3 regions of the Pseudomonas sp. AB39(2026) genome follow, and region 2 is predicted to be linked to each of the others. Evidence: predicted binding sites of a transcription regulator. Region 2 holds the regulator's gene; each other region holds the start of a gene.
What was found. Region 2 encodes FliA, which starts transcription of late flagellar genes. Its sites were predicted from a motif close to CTAAAGTTTNNNNNNNNNNNGCCGNTAA; they were not measured.
Positions count from the first base shown of each region.

Region 1: a site for FliA is predicted at 2,505-2,532, ahead of ACSAMW_RS14345 (methyl-accepting chemotaxis protein). Genes of this name have one in related genera too.
Region 3: a site for FliA is predicted at 2,415-2,442, ahead of ACSAMW_RS19800 (flagellar protein MotY). Genes of this name have one in related genera too.

Region 1 is NZ_CP195212.1:3,103,811-3,107,972, forward strand. It holds gene hglS (2-oxoadipate dioxygenase/decarboxylase HglS) at 1-421, shown strand, start outside; gene ACSAMW_RS14345 (methyl-accepting chemotaxis protein) at 423-2,405, opposite strand; gene ACSAMW_RS14350 (LysR substrate-binding domain-containing protein) at 2,561-3,481, opposite strand; gene ACSAMW_RS14355 (NorM family multidrug efflux MATE transporter) at 3,652-4,162, shown strand, end outside.
Region 2 is NZ_CP195212.1:1,485,918-1,490,079, reverse strand. It holds gene flhF (flagellar biosynthesis GTPase FlhF) at 1-1,068, shown strand, start outside; gene fleN (flagellar synthesis regulator FleN) at 1,234-2,067, shown strand; gene fliA (RNA polymerase sigma factor FliA) at 2,064-2,807, shown strand; gene ACSAMW_RS06500 (chemotaxis response regulator CheY) at 2,900-3,274, shown strand; gene ACSAMW_RS06495 (protein phosphatase CheZ) at 3,293-4,081, shown strand.
Region 3 is NZ_CP195212.1:4,305,742-4,309,903, forward strand. It holds gene bfr (bacterioferritin) at 1-40, opposite strand, end outside; gene ACSAMW_RS19785 (bacterioferritin-associated ferredoxin) at 213-431, opposite strand; gene rnt (ribonuclease T) at 553-1,227, opposite strand; gene pyrC (dihydroorotase) at 1,224-2,270, opposite strand; gene ACSAMW_RS19800 (flagellar protein MotY) at 2,479-3,483, shown strand; gene ACSAMW_RS19805 (argininosuccinate synthase) at 3,606-4,162, shown strand, end outside.

The DNA of each region.
Region 1 (4,162 bases), 1.6 Mb from region 2:
AGGCGTGCCTGCCGAGCGCGACCCTGGTCGCTATCAGGCGCTGCTGGAACACGCATTCGCAGCGTTTCCAGACGACGCTCACGCATTGCGCCGTCAAGGGCTAGCGTGGTTCCGCTATACCCCTACAGCGCAAGGCCTGGCCGGTGACGCCTCAGGCAAAGGCCTGGACACGTTGATCGCTGCTGGCGATATCCAATGCGACCCCTTGGTGTACGAAGACTTTCTACCCGTCAGTGCAGCCGGCATCTTCCAGTCCAACCTGGGCGACGAAGCACGCACCCAATACGGTAGCAATGCCAACCGCACGCAGTTCGAGCAGGCACTGGGGCGGCCCGTGGTCAACGAAATGGAGGTGTATGAAAACACCCAACGGCGCTCGCTACTGGCGTGCGAGGCACAGTTGGGTGTGAAGCTGTTGTGAATCAGCCGCGAACCCGGAAACGGTCCACTTCACGGCTCAGGCCAGCTGCCACGCTCTCCAGGTCGCGTGCGGTGGTGGCCAGGTTGGAGACCACTTCACGCTGATCGCTGTTGGCGTGAGCAATGCTTTGCAGGTTGCTGCTCAACAACGTGGCGGTGTCACTTTGTTCCTGGGTCGCGGTAGCGATGGCTGCAAACTGCTGCCCTGCCATGCGGCTTTGCTCGTCGATCCGGGACAGGGCATCAGCGACCCTGGCATTGCGGGACAGGCCTTCCTGCATCAGCTGGTTGCCCTGTTCCATGGTATGGATCGCTTGGCCAGTCTGCTGCTGGATGCTGGCAATCATGGTGGAGATTTCATCCGTGGCCTGGCGCGTACGCGAAGCCAGGCTACGCACTTCGTCTGCCACCACGGCAAAGCCTCGGCCCTGCTCACCCGCACGTGCCGCTTCGATCGCAGCATTAAGCGCCAGCAGGTTGGTCTGTTCGGCAATGGACGTGATCACACCAACGATTCCGCCAATTTCCTGGGACCGCTGCCCCAGGGTGTCGATGACCTTTGCCGTGTCGCCCAAGGCGCCAGCGATCTGCTCCAGCGAGGAAGAGGCTTGTTCCATGGAAGCGCGACCCGTGCGGGTGTGCTCGGCATTCTGCTGGGCCACGCGCTCGGTTTCGCTCATGTTGTCCGCGATGTTCAACGACGTGGCACTGAATTCTTCCACCGCGCCCGCCATGCTGGTGATCTCGCCACTTTGTTGCTCCATCCCTTCATACGCACCGGCAGACAGGCCTGAAAGCGCTTGCGCACGATCGCTGACCTGTTCGGATGCGACGCGGATATGGCGCACCATGGTGGCCAGTGCCTCGCCCATGTGGTTGAAGCTACGCGCCAGTTGTGCGATTTCGTCGTTCCCCGCCACCGTCAAGCGCGCTTCCAGGTCTCCGGCGCCCAACGCTTCGGCCTGGTTCACCAGGTCACCCAGCGGCTTGAGCCGGCGGCGCAGCAGGATCATCGCAGCGCCCACAGCCAGCACCGTGGCCAGCAGGCTACCCAGCATCAACTTGGTGCCCACGTTCCAGGTCACGGCACGCAGTTCTTCAAGCGGCATGCTGGCCACCACGCTCCAGGGCCCTTGGGCGAACGGTTGTGCCAATGAGTAATACTCAGCCTGGCCGTCGTTCCAGAAGTGGCCTTTACCCGTATTGCCCGCTTCACGGATGGCCGTAGCCGCCGCTTCAAGGTTCTTCACACCGGCAGGCGCCACCAGCCACTGGTTCTGCGCATCCAGCAACGCCAGGGAGCCGCTTTTCCCAATGCGGAACTGCGCCAGGTTGTCGAACTGCGCTTTCTGCGCATCGGTGTAATCGAAGCCTACGAACAGCACCGCGATCACCTTGCCAGCCCCATCACGCACGGGCGTGTACTGGGTCATGTACGAGCGGCCGAACAGGCTGGCGGCCCCTACGTAGTTCTGCCCACTCAACAGCCGCTGGTAGGCCGGGTGAGCATGGTCGAGTGCGGTGCCAATGGCACGGGTACCGTCCTGCTTGGTCAGCGAAGTGCTGATACGTACAAAATCCTCACCGCTGCGCACGAAGACCGTGGCGACACCGGCGGTCATCTTGCGAAAATCATCCACTTCCCGGAAGTCGTTGTTCAGCACTTCTTCGCCCAGCCACAAACCCGGCGTCGCCAGGTTGGCAACCGTCACAGGCTGGTCGGGGTGAAGGCTCAAGCCTGCACTGAAGCGGGACTCGAACAGGCCGCTCAAACGCTGGGTACTCTCACGCAGGGTATTGTGGAACGTATCGAGCTGGTCAGACAGCAGCCGTGCCTCACTGGCCATGTGTTCCTGCCGTGTGGTCAGGTTGGCCTGGTCCAACGAGCGCAGGGCAAAAACGGTACTTCCGCTGATTACCACAACAAGTACAAGCGCAATCGCAATACCAAGTTGTCGGGCAATAAAGGCACGTGGTTGTTTCATTTCAGCTCCTGTTGGAAGTGCCAGCTTTGCCGGTCTCGATCGCTTCCAAGGGTATAGACAAAGGTCGTATGGATCCCTTGCCGCCGGATCCCTGTCATGACTTCGGCGGGGCAGGCGCATACTTGAGCGTCGGGCAGGGTTATTTGCTCAAGAGGCTAGCGAAGCAACGTGACCGCAGGTAGCTTCATGCCGGCGGCTTCGCTACGAAGAAATTCGCTGAGCCGGTGGACACGCTCACTGCCGGGCCGCGTGCCAGGCCACACCAGATAATAGCTCTCACCGCTGGCCACTGCCGTGGGCCAAGGCAAACTGAGACGACCGGCAGCTACGTCCTCGGCCACCATCAACAGATCCCCGATGGACACGCCATAGCCACGAGCCGCGGCGATCATGCCCAGCTCCAAGGTATCGAACACCTGCCCTCCCCGAATAGAAACCTTGTGGTCCAGCCCGGTACGCCGTAGCCAGCTGCGCCAGTCGCGCCGGTCCGGTGTGGGGTGCAGCAGTTCGGCATTGGCCAGTTGATCGGCAGTCCACGGCACCTGGGCTTGGAGCTCAGGCCCACCGACGGGAATCAGCAGCTCATCGAATAGCCACGTGGCCTCCCAATCAGAAGGAAATGTTCCATTGCTCAGCAACACGGCGCAGTCGAAGGGCTCCAGGTTGAAGTCCACGTCGTCGATATCCATCCAGGCACTGGTGAGCTGTACGTCGTTGCCACTTTGCAAATGACGAAAACGGCTCAGGCGGGCCAGCAGCCAGCGCATGGTCAGGGTTGACGGGGCCTTCATGCGCAAAATGCCATCTTCCCCGATAAGCGTGGCGCAGGCGCGCTCCAAGGAGGAAAAGCCTTCACGCACACCCGGGAGCAGCAGACGGCCAGATTCACTCAGGACCAGGCTGCGCCCTGCCCGCACGAACAGCTTGCAAGCGAAGTGTTCTTCCAAAGTGCGTACGTGACGGCTTACTGCGCTTTGGGTAATAGCCAACTCTTCGGCAGCGCGGGTGAACGAACTGTAGCGGGCGGCCGCTTCAAAGGCTCGCAACGCGTATAGCGGGGGAAGGCGACGGATCATGGGAGGGTCGGGCTCAGACAGCCAAAGGCGGTTTCAGGCTATAGGTTCAGTTGCCAAAGCAAAAGCCAGCATGATTAAAACTCATGTCATCGATCGCTATTATCCTTTTGTAGGCGAAGCCAGCAAGGCGCAGAATCACCGGCTGATTACAGTCGGATCCGTGTTTTCCCATGCCGCTTACTACCCGCTCTGAACTCAAAGCCCTGTTACGCCTGGCCGGCCCGCTGATTGCCTCCCAGTTGGCACACATGCTGATGATCCTGACCGATACCATCATGATGGCGCGTATCGGCCCTCAAGCCCTGGCAGGCGGTAGCCTGGGGGCAGCCAGCTACTCGTTCGTGTCCATTTTCTGCGTGGGTGTCATGGCTGCGGTAGGTACACTGGTTTCCATTCGCCAGGGCGCGGGAGACACGGCCGGAGTGACACGGCTGACCCAGGCAGGTTTGTGGCTGGCCTGGGGCCTGGCGATAGCCGCAGGCCTACTGCTGTGGAACCTGCCACCGGTGTTGCTCCGCCTCGGGCAAACACCGGAAAACGTGGCAGCTGCCAGTGAATTTCTCAAAGTACTGGCATTCGCCCTGCCCGGCTCGCTCAGCTTCATGGCACTGCGCGGTTTTACCAGTGCGGTAGGCAAGGCAACGCCGGTCATGGTGATCAGCATTGCGGGCACATTGCTGA
Region 2 (4,162 bases):
GTGGTCAACCGCCAGCTGGTGGCTGGCCTGCCTTTGACCGCTGCCGAGCCGCTGATCGAACCCACACTGACTGAAGCGCCTCGTGTACATGCGCCAGCGGTAGCGCCTGAGGCTGCGCCTGTAGACCAGCGCCTGTTTGATTCCATGCGCTCCGAGCTGTCCGGGCTGCGTGAATTGCTGGAGGTTCAGCTGGGTTCATTGGCGTGGACGCAGCTTCAAGGCAGCCGGCCCGACCAGGCCACCTTGTGGCGCAAATTGCAACGCATCGGTTTGTCCGGCCCGTTGGCCCGCGACCTGCTGGAACAGGTTGGCGACGTGGAAGACCCTCGTCAGGCCTGGCGCCTGGTGCTGGCCCACTTAGCTCGCATGATCGCCACGCCTGAAGTGGAGCCGCTCGAAGAGGGCGGGGTCATTGCCATGGTCGGCCCTGCCGGTATGGGCAAAACCACTACGCTAGCCAAGCTCGCTGCCCGATATGTGCTTAAATACGGCGCGCAAAACATTGCGTTGGTAAGCATGGACAGTTTTCGTATTGGCGCCCAGGAACAACTTAAAACCCTGGGCCGAATTCTCAATGTGCCGGTTACTCAGGTCGACCCTGGTCAGTCCTTGGCGCAAGCCTTGGAGCCGCTACTACGCAAGCGTGTCGTGCTGATTGATACCGCAGGGCTGCAAGCCAGTGACCCGGCCCTCAAGTTGCAGCTGGAAAGCTTGGCTGGGCGTGGGATTCGCGCACGCAATTACCTTGTGCTGGCTACTACCAGCCAGAAGCAGGTACTGACTGCGGCTTACCACAGTTACAAGCGGTGCGGCCTGGCAGGTTGTATCCTTACCAAGCTGGATGAAACGGCAAGCCTGGGTGAAGTGCTGAGCCTGGCCATTGGTCATCAACTGCCCGTGGCTTACCTGACCGATGGCCCGCGTATACCAGACGATGTGCACCTGCCCCGCAAGCACCAGTTGGTCAGCCGTGCGGTCAGCGTGCAGATGCAGGAGGAACCCAGCGAAGAGGCCATGGCCGATATGTTCGCTGACCTCTACCACAGCCCCAGCAAGCGCGCGGGCTGAGGTGAATGAATATGAATGAATGCATGCGCAAGTGGTTGCGCGCCAGCGAACCTCGGGGTTCGCTGTCCAGCTTGAAACCGACCTCCACCATGAGCAGCGTCAATCGGCCTGCAGGGCCAGCGTGCCATGGTGTAGCCAGTGTCTCAGTGACAAGGTAAAGAACGAATGGGCAGCATGCATCCCGTACAGGTGATCGCGGTGACCGGCGGCAAAGGTGGCGTCGGCAAGACAAACGTGTCAGTGAACCTTTCTCTGGCGTTGGCTGAGCTTGGCCGCCGGGTCATGCTTCTGGACGCCGACCTTGGCCTGGCCAACGTAGACGTTCTGTTGGGGCTTACACCCAAGCGTACGCTTGCCGACGTGATCGAAGGGCGCTGCGAATTGCGCGATGTTCTTCTTCAGGGGCCAGGGGGCATTCGGATAGTGCCGGCAGCGTCGGGTACCCAGACCATGGTTCACCTGACTCCTGCCCAACACGCGGGCCTTATCCAGGCCTTTAGCGAAATTGGCGACAACCTGGATGTGCTGGTGATCGATACGGCCGCAGGCATCGGCGATTCCGTGGTGAGCTTTGTGCGCGCGGCCCAGGAAGTGCTGTTGGTGGTCTGCGACGAGCCCACGTCCATCACCGATGCGTATGCCCTGATCAAGTTGCTTAATCGTGATTACGGTATGAACCGCTTCCGGGTATTGGCCAATATGGCCCAGAGCCCCCAGGAAGGGCGCAACCTGTTTGCCAAGCTCACCAAGGTCACTGACCGTTTCCTTGATGTGGCACTCCAATACGTAGGTGCGGTGCCGTATGACGAAACCGTGCGCAAGGCCGTCCAGAAACAGCGGGCTGTGTATGAAGCATTCCCGCGCTCGAAATGTGCCTTGGCCTTCAAGGCCATCGCTCAGAAAGTCGACACCTGGCCGCTGCCCGCTAACCCGCGGGGGCACCTGGAGTTCTTTGTCGAACGTTTGGTACAGCAAACCAGTGCGGGGCCTGTCTCATGAGCGCCAGTGGATACCGGATGTACAACAATGCTTCTCGGCAATCGCAGCAGCATGAACTGATCGAGCGGTACGCCCCGCTGGTGAAGCGAATCGCCTACCACTTGCTGGCACGTTTGCCAGCCAGTGTTCAGGTAGAAGACCTGATCCAGGCAGGCATGATCGGCTTGCTTGAAGTGGCCAACAAATACGATGCCAGCAAAGGGGCGAGTTTCGAGACCTATGCCGGTATTCGTATTCGCGGCGCCATGCTGGACGAGGTACGAAAAGGTGACTGGGCGCCTCGCTCGGTGCATCGCAATACCCGTACCGTGACCGACGCTATTCGAAAAATTGAAGCAAGAACGGGCCGCGAGGCTAAAGATCACGAGGTTGCTGCCGAACTCAACATCAAGCTCGAGGATTATTACTCGATGCTTAACGATACGCTGGGTAGCCGCCTGTTCAGTTTCGACGACCTGTTGCAGGACGGCGAACACGAAGGTTTGCATGAAGACGGCGCCGGCGGCAGTGGCGAACCGGCCCGTGGCCTGGAGGATGAACGCTTCCAGGGCGCGCTGGCCGATGCCATCGCCAACCTTCCGGAGCGGGAGCGGCTGGTATTGTCGCTTTATTACGACGAGGAGCTGAACCTCAAGGAAATCGGTGAAGTGCTGGGGGTCAGCGAGTCACGTGTAAGCCAGTTGCACAGCCAGTGCGCAGCACGTTTGCGCAGCCGTCTGGGTGAATGGCGAGCACGTTGAAGCAGTCCTGAAGGTATAGGTATTAACGAATTGAACCGCGCGGCCCGGAGAGGCCGCGTTCGAGACTGCTGGAGGTCTACTTGGACAAGAACATGAAAATCCTGATCGTTGACGATTTCTCGACGATGAGGCGGATCATCAAGAACCTGTTGCGCGACCTGGGGTTTACTAACACATCCGAAGCCGACGATGGCAACACGGCGCTGCCCATGCTGCAAAGCGGAGCGTTCGACTTTCTGGTAACGGATTGGAACATGCCTGGCATGACCGGCATCGAGCTGTTGCGCACTGTACGGGCCGATGACCGCCTCAAGCACTTACCTGTGTTGATGGTGACGGCCGAGGCCAAGCGTGAGCAGATCATCGAGGCAGCCCAGGCCGGGGTAAACGGTTACGTGGTCAAGCCTTTCACTGCACAAGTGCTGAAAGAAAAGATCGATAAAATCTTCGAGCGCGTCAACAGCTGAGGCCGCACAGGGGGCGTCATGGAGTCCAGTAATACGTCTTTGGGGGACTTCGAGTCCACCCTGAAAAGCCATGCACGTCAGTTGGTGGAGAGCCTCGAAAAAGGTCACTTCGGCGACGCGGTGCAATTGATTTCCGAACTCAACCAAGCCCGTGATCGCGGGCTGTACATGGAAGTGGGCAAGCTCACCCGTGAGCTGCACAGCGCCATTGTCAATTTCCAGATCGACCCTCGATCGCCCAAGGCCGAGGAGGTGTCCCAAATTACGGATGCCACCGAGCGGCTGGACTACGTGGTGCGGCTCACGGAAAACGCCGCCAACCGCACCATGGACTTGGTAGAGCAAAGCACACCCGTGGTGCATAGCTTCGCCGAAGATGCCCATGCACTGCGTGAGGACTGGCAGCGCTTCATGCGCCGTGAAGTGGATGCTGACGCGTTCCGAGACCTGGTAAAGCGCGTAGACGCTTTCCTGGTACGCAGTGAGAACGATGCAGCGGCCCTGTCTTCGCACCTGAATGACATCTTGCTGGCACAGGACTATCAGGACCTTACCGGCCAGGTGATCAAGCGCGTGACCACCCTGGTAACGGACGTGGAAGCGAACCTGCTCAAGCTGGTACTCATGGCCAGCCAGGTGGAGCGTGTTGCGGGTATCGAGCACGACCCTGCCAGCCTGGTTGCAGAAAAAAAATCCGAAAAAGATGCCTTCAAGGGTGAAGGTCCGCAGATTCATGCCGATAAGCGTGAAGACGTCGTATCCGGTCAGGACGATGTGGATGATCTTCTGTCCAGCCTGGGTTTCTGAACCCTGCTTGGCGGAACCATCGAACAGGCGCTGAACTGCGCTATCCGGGCCGGATGCCACTTACAGAATTGAGGGAGCAAC
Region 3 (4,162 bases), 2.0 Mb from region 2:
CACGGTTGAGATGCTGTATGACGCTAACGTCACCTTTCATGGTTTTAGCCTGTGCTTTTGCAGATGCCTGAAAGTTTGCGCGCCATAAAAGGCGCTGTCAAACAGGCATTTGCAGCACAAATATTCGCAAGTGTGAACGGGAATGGCTAATGTTTGCGTTCAACGCCAAATAGCAACACGAATGAAACGCGGTGGACAACAGAGGAGGGGTATTAAGCCACTGTAAACTCTACGGGAAAGACCGATACAGCTTGGGCTGCACGAATGTCAGCCAGCGTGTCACGCACCACTTCCTTGGCCAGGCAGGCACATTTTCCGCATTGACTGGCTACGCCTGTGGCCAGGCGCACTTCTCGGTAGCTGCAGCAACCTTCGTTGATGGCTTCACGGATCTGACCATCGGTAACACCCGTGCAGAGGCAAACATACATATCGCTGGCACCGTCGCTGTAAGGCTGGGAGTGCCAGGATCTTAATGTTAATGAGAATGCTTGTCAAAACGCCTCGGCAGCGAACGAGCCTCCCCCGATGAAAGGTCGTTCAGCGCTGCCTTCAGGCATCGAAGTCGCGCCAGCCGCCTAGGTCTTTCCAGCGGTTCACGATGCCACAAAACAGCTCAGCGGTTTTCTCGGTATCGTACCGGGCAGAGTGCGCCTCGCGGCCATCAAAGTCGATGTTGGCACTCTGGCAAGCCTTGGCCAGCACGGTTTGCCCGTACGCCAGGCCGGCCAGCGTAGCGGTGTCGAAGCTGGAGAAGGGGTGGAACGGGTTACGTTTCAGGTCGTGGCGTGCAATGGCGGCGTTAAGGAACCCGAGGTCAAAACTGCTGTTGTGGCCTACCAGAATGGCACGCTTGCAGCCGTTGGCTTTGACCGCCTTGCGAACGCTGCGGAAAATGTCAGTCAGTGCCGCTTCTTCGCTCACAGCCATACGGAGGGGGTGATCGAGCTTGATACCCGTGAATTCCAGCGCTGCGGCTTCGATGTTGGCGCCCGCAAAAGGCTCTACGCGGAAGAACAGCGTATGGTCGGGAAAGACGAACCCCTTTTCATCCATGGCAATAGTGGTGGCGGCAATTTCCAGCAATGCATCGGTCGCACTGTTGAAACCACCGGTTTCCACATCGATCACAACCGGCAGGTAGCCTCTGAAACGCGCTGCCATGGGATGGCGGCTGGCCGATGAAGCAGGGCCGTCAAGGTCGTCGTCGAAATGCTCTTCGCTCACGCGTGTGTCTCCAATACTCGCCACTGCAGGGTTTCACCTGCACGTAGTGGCACAACTTCATGTTCCCCAAAGGCGAGCACTGAAGGCGCTGCCCAAGGCTGACGGACCAGGGTGATCCGCGAGGTGTTGGTAGGCAGCCCGTAGAACGCTGGGCCATGAACGCTGGCGAAGCCTTCGAGCTGGTTCAGGGCGCCAGCTTGGTCAAAGGCTTCAGCGTACAGTTCGATAGCAGCATAGGCGGTGTAACAGCCTGCACACCCGCAGGCCGCTTCCTTGGCGTGCCGGGCATGGGGTGCCGAGTCAGTACCAAGGAAGAACTTGGGGCTGCCACTGGTAGCGGCCTCGATCAAAGCGCGCTGGTGCGTATTTCGCTTCAGGATAGGCAGGCAGTAAAAGTGCGGCCGTATACCGCCTACCAGCATGTGATTCCGGTTGTACAGCAAGTGGTGCGCCGTAATGGTTGCGCCGACATTGGCGCCCGCTGACGTCACGAAAGCCACAGCGTCGGCCGTAGTGATGTGTTCGAACACCACCTTCAGGTTCGGGAAACGCTCAACGATTCTCACCATGTGCTCGTCGATAAAGGCCTTCTCCCGGTCGAACACATCGATGTCCGCATGGGTCACCTCGCCGTGCACCAGCAGGGGCATCCCGACATCCGCCATGACCTCCAGTACCGGGAACAACCTTTCGATGGAGGTCACGCCTGAGTCGGAGTTGGTCGTGGCACCGGCCGGGTAGAGCTTGGCGGCCTGCACATAACCTGTGGCCTGCGCAGCGCGGATGTCCTCGGGCGAGGTGCGGTCGGTGAGGTAGAGCACCATCAGTGGCTCGAACGTACTGCCAGCAGGGCGGGCCGCCAGAATGCGCTGCCGGTAAGCCCCGGCCTGTTCGGCATTGCGTACAGGGGGCACCAGGTTGGGCATGATGATCGCGCGGCCGAACGTACGTGCGGCGTCAGCGACGGTCTGGGCCAAGGCCGCGCCGTCACGCAGGTGAATGTGCCAGTCGTCAGGACGTAGCAGGGTAAGGCGGTCGGTCATGAAGGGTACCAGGCGGGTCGAACTCATGAAGGCGCAGGCAACGTGGCAGGAACGGCACACAAGGGCCGGTACGTGTGCAGCTGCGAGCTACCGGTATAACAGGTGGGCGAATCCTACCGGAAAAGCCCGGTGGGGGCATCCGCTATCAAGTTTGCCGTGCCCTGACCGATATGCAGGGAGTACGTAGACTTCTACTCCGGAGCTTGCCGTGGGCCATCGCTACCTTGCCTGTCTGTCCCTGATCGCCTGTGGCCTTGCCACTGCGCCAGCGATGGCCTTTACCTTCCAGACTCGCCTGGAGAACGTGGAATGGAAAGTGGAGGGTGACCCCTTCGAATGTCGCCTTACGCAGCCGGTCGCCGATTTCGGCGACGGTCAATTCGTGCGCCGCGCCGGTGAGAAAGTTGTTTTTCGGCTCAATTCCAGCACAGGGGCGCTTGGTAACGGGACAGCTTCTCTGTTGGCTGCGGCGGCGCCTTGGCAGCCTGGCCGTTCCGATGTCAGCCTGGGTAGTACACGGCTTGGCGCAGGGCCGGTGTTGTTGACATCCAGCCAGGGCCAGGCGGCCGCACTGGTCAGTGGCTTGCTGGAAGGGCGCAGCAGCGTCGTGCGAACCGTTTCCACCGAAACAGGTCAAGCCATGGAAGTGCGTTTGCTACCCGTGAAATTCAGCAAGGCCTGGAACGATTACCAGGCCTGTACGGCAAAGCTGCTGCCGATGAATTTTGAGCAGGTGCGTTTGAGCCAAGTGCCTTTCCCCGGTACCGGAACAGAGCTGGATAACGCTGCCAAGGCACGGCTGGACACGATACTGGCCTTCATGAAAGCCGATCCATCGGTCAATCATGTGGAGTTGGATGGCCATTCCGATAACAGTGGCAACCGCCTGGCCAACCGCGACCTTTCACGTCGACGGGCATTGTCCGTAGCGGACTACCTTAAGGCGCATGGCGTACCGGAAAGCGCGATCGACGTACGTTTCCATGGTGAGCAATACCCGTTGGTGCCTAATACCTCCGCTGCCAACAGGGCTCGCAACCGCCGGGTAAATATCCAGCTCGACAGACGCACAACGACAGCCGTTGCCCCCGTCACGCCTGCAGAGGCCCCGTTAACTGCGCCCGCGACCGCCATTGGAGCTACTCCACCCCCGGCTTCCTCCAGTGCACCGGCTGCACCCGCAGCCCAGCCACAAGGGGCTGCGAAACACTGATATCAGCACCATGCTGTCGAAGTGACTGTCGCTTCCCCAACAGTGCTTGTCGCGCTACTGTAAATCCACGGCAGTCGGCGGTAGAATCGTCGGCTTTCAGCAAAACCCCGTGGAGTGATGGCATGGCGGACGTAAAAAAGGTCGTTCTGGCGTATTCCGGCGGCCTGGACACTTCGGTGATCCTCAAGTGGCTGCAGGATACCTATGATTGTGAAGTGGTGACCTTCACCGCTGACCTGGGCCAGGGCGAGGAAGTTGAGCCCGCACGCGCCAAGGCTCAGGCCATGGGCGTGAAAGAAGTGTACATCGACGACCTGCGAGAAGAGTTCGTACGCGACTTCGTGTTCCCAATGTTCCGTGCCAATACGGTTTACGAGGGCGAATACCTGTTGGGTACCTCCATTGCCCGCCCCTTGATCGCCAAGCGGCTGATCGAGATCGCCAACGAAACCGGCGCCGACGCCATCAGCCATGGTGCTACCGGCAAAGGCAATGATCAGGTTCGTTTCGAGTTGGGTGCCTATGCGCTCAAGCCTGGCGTGAAAGTGATCGCACCCTGGCGCGAGTGGGACCTCCTGTCCCGCGAGAAGCTGATGGACTACGCCGAGAAACACAGCATTCCCATCGAGCGCCATGGCAAAAAGAAGTCGCCTTATTCCATGGACGCCAACCTGCTGCA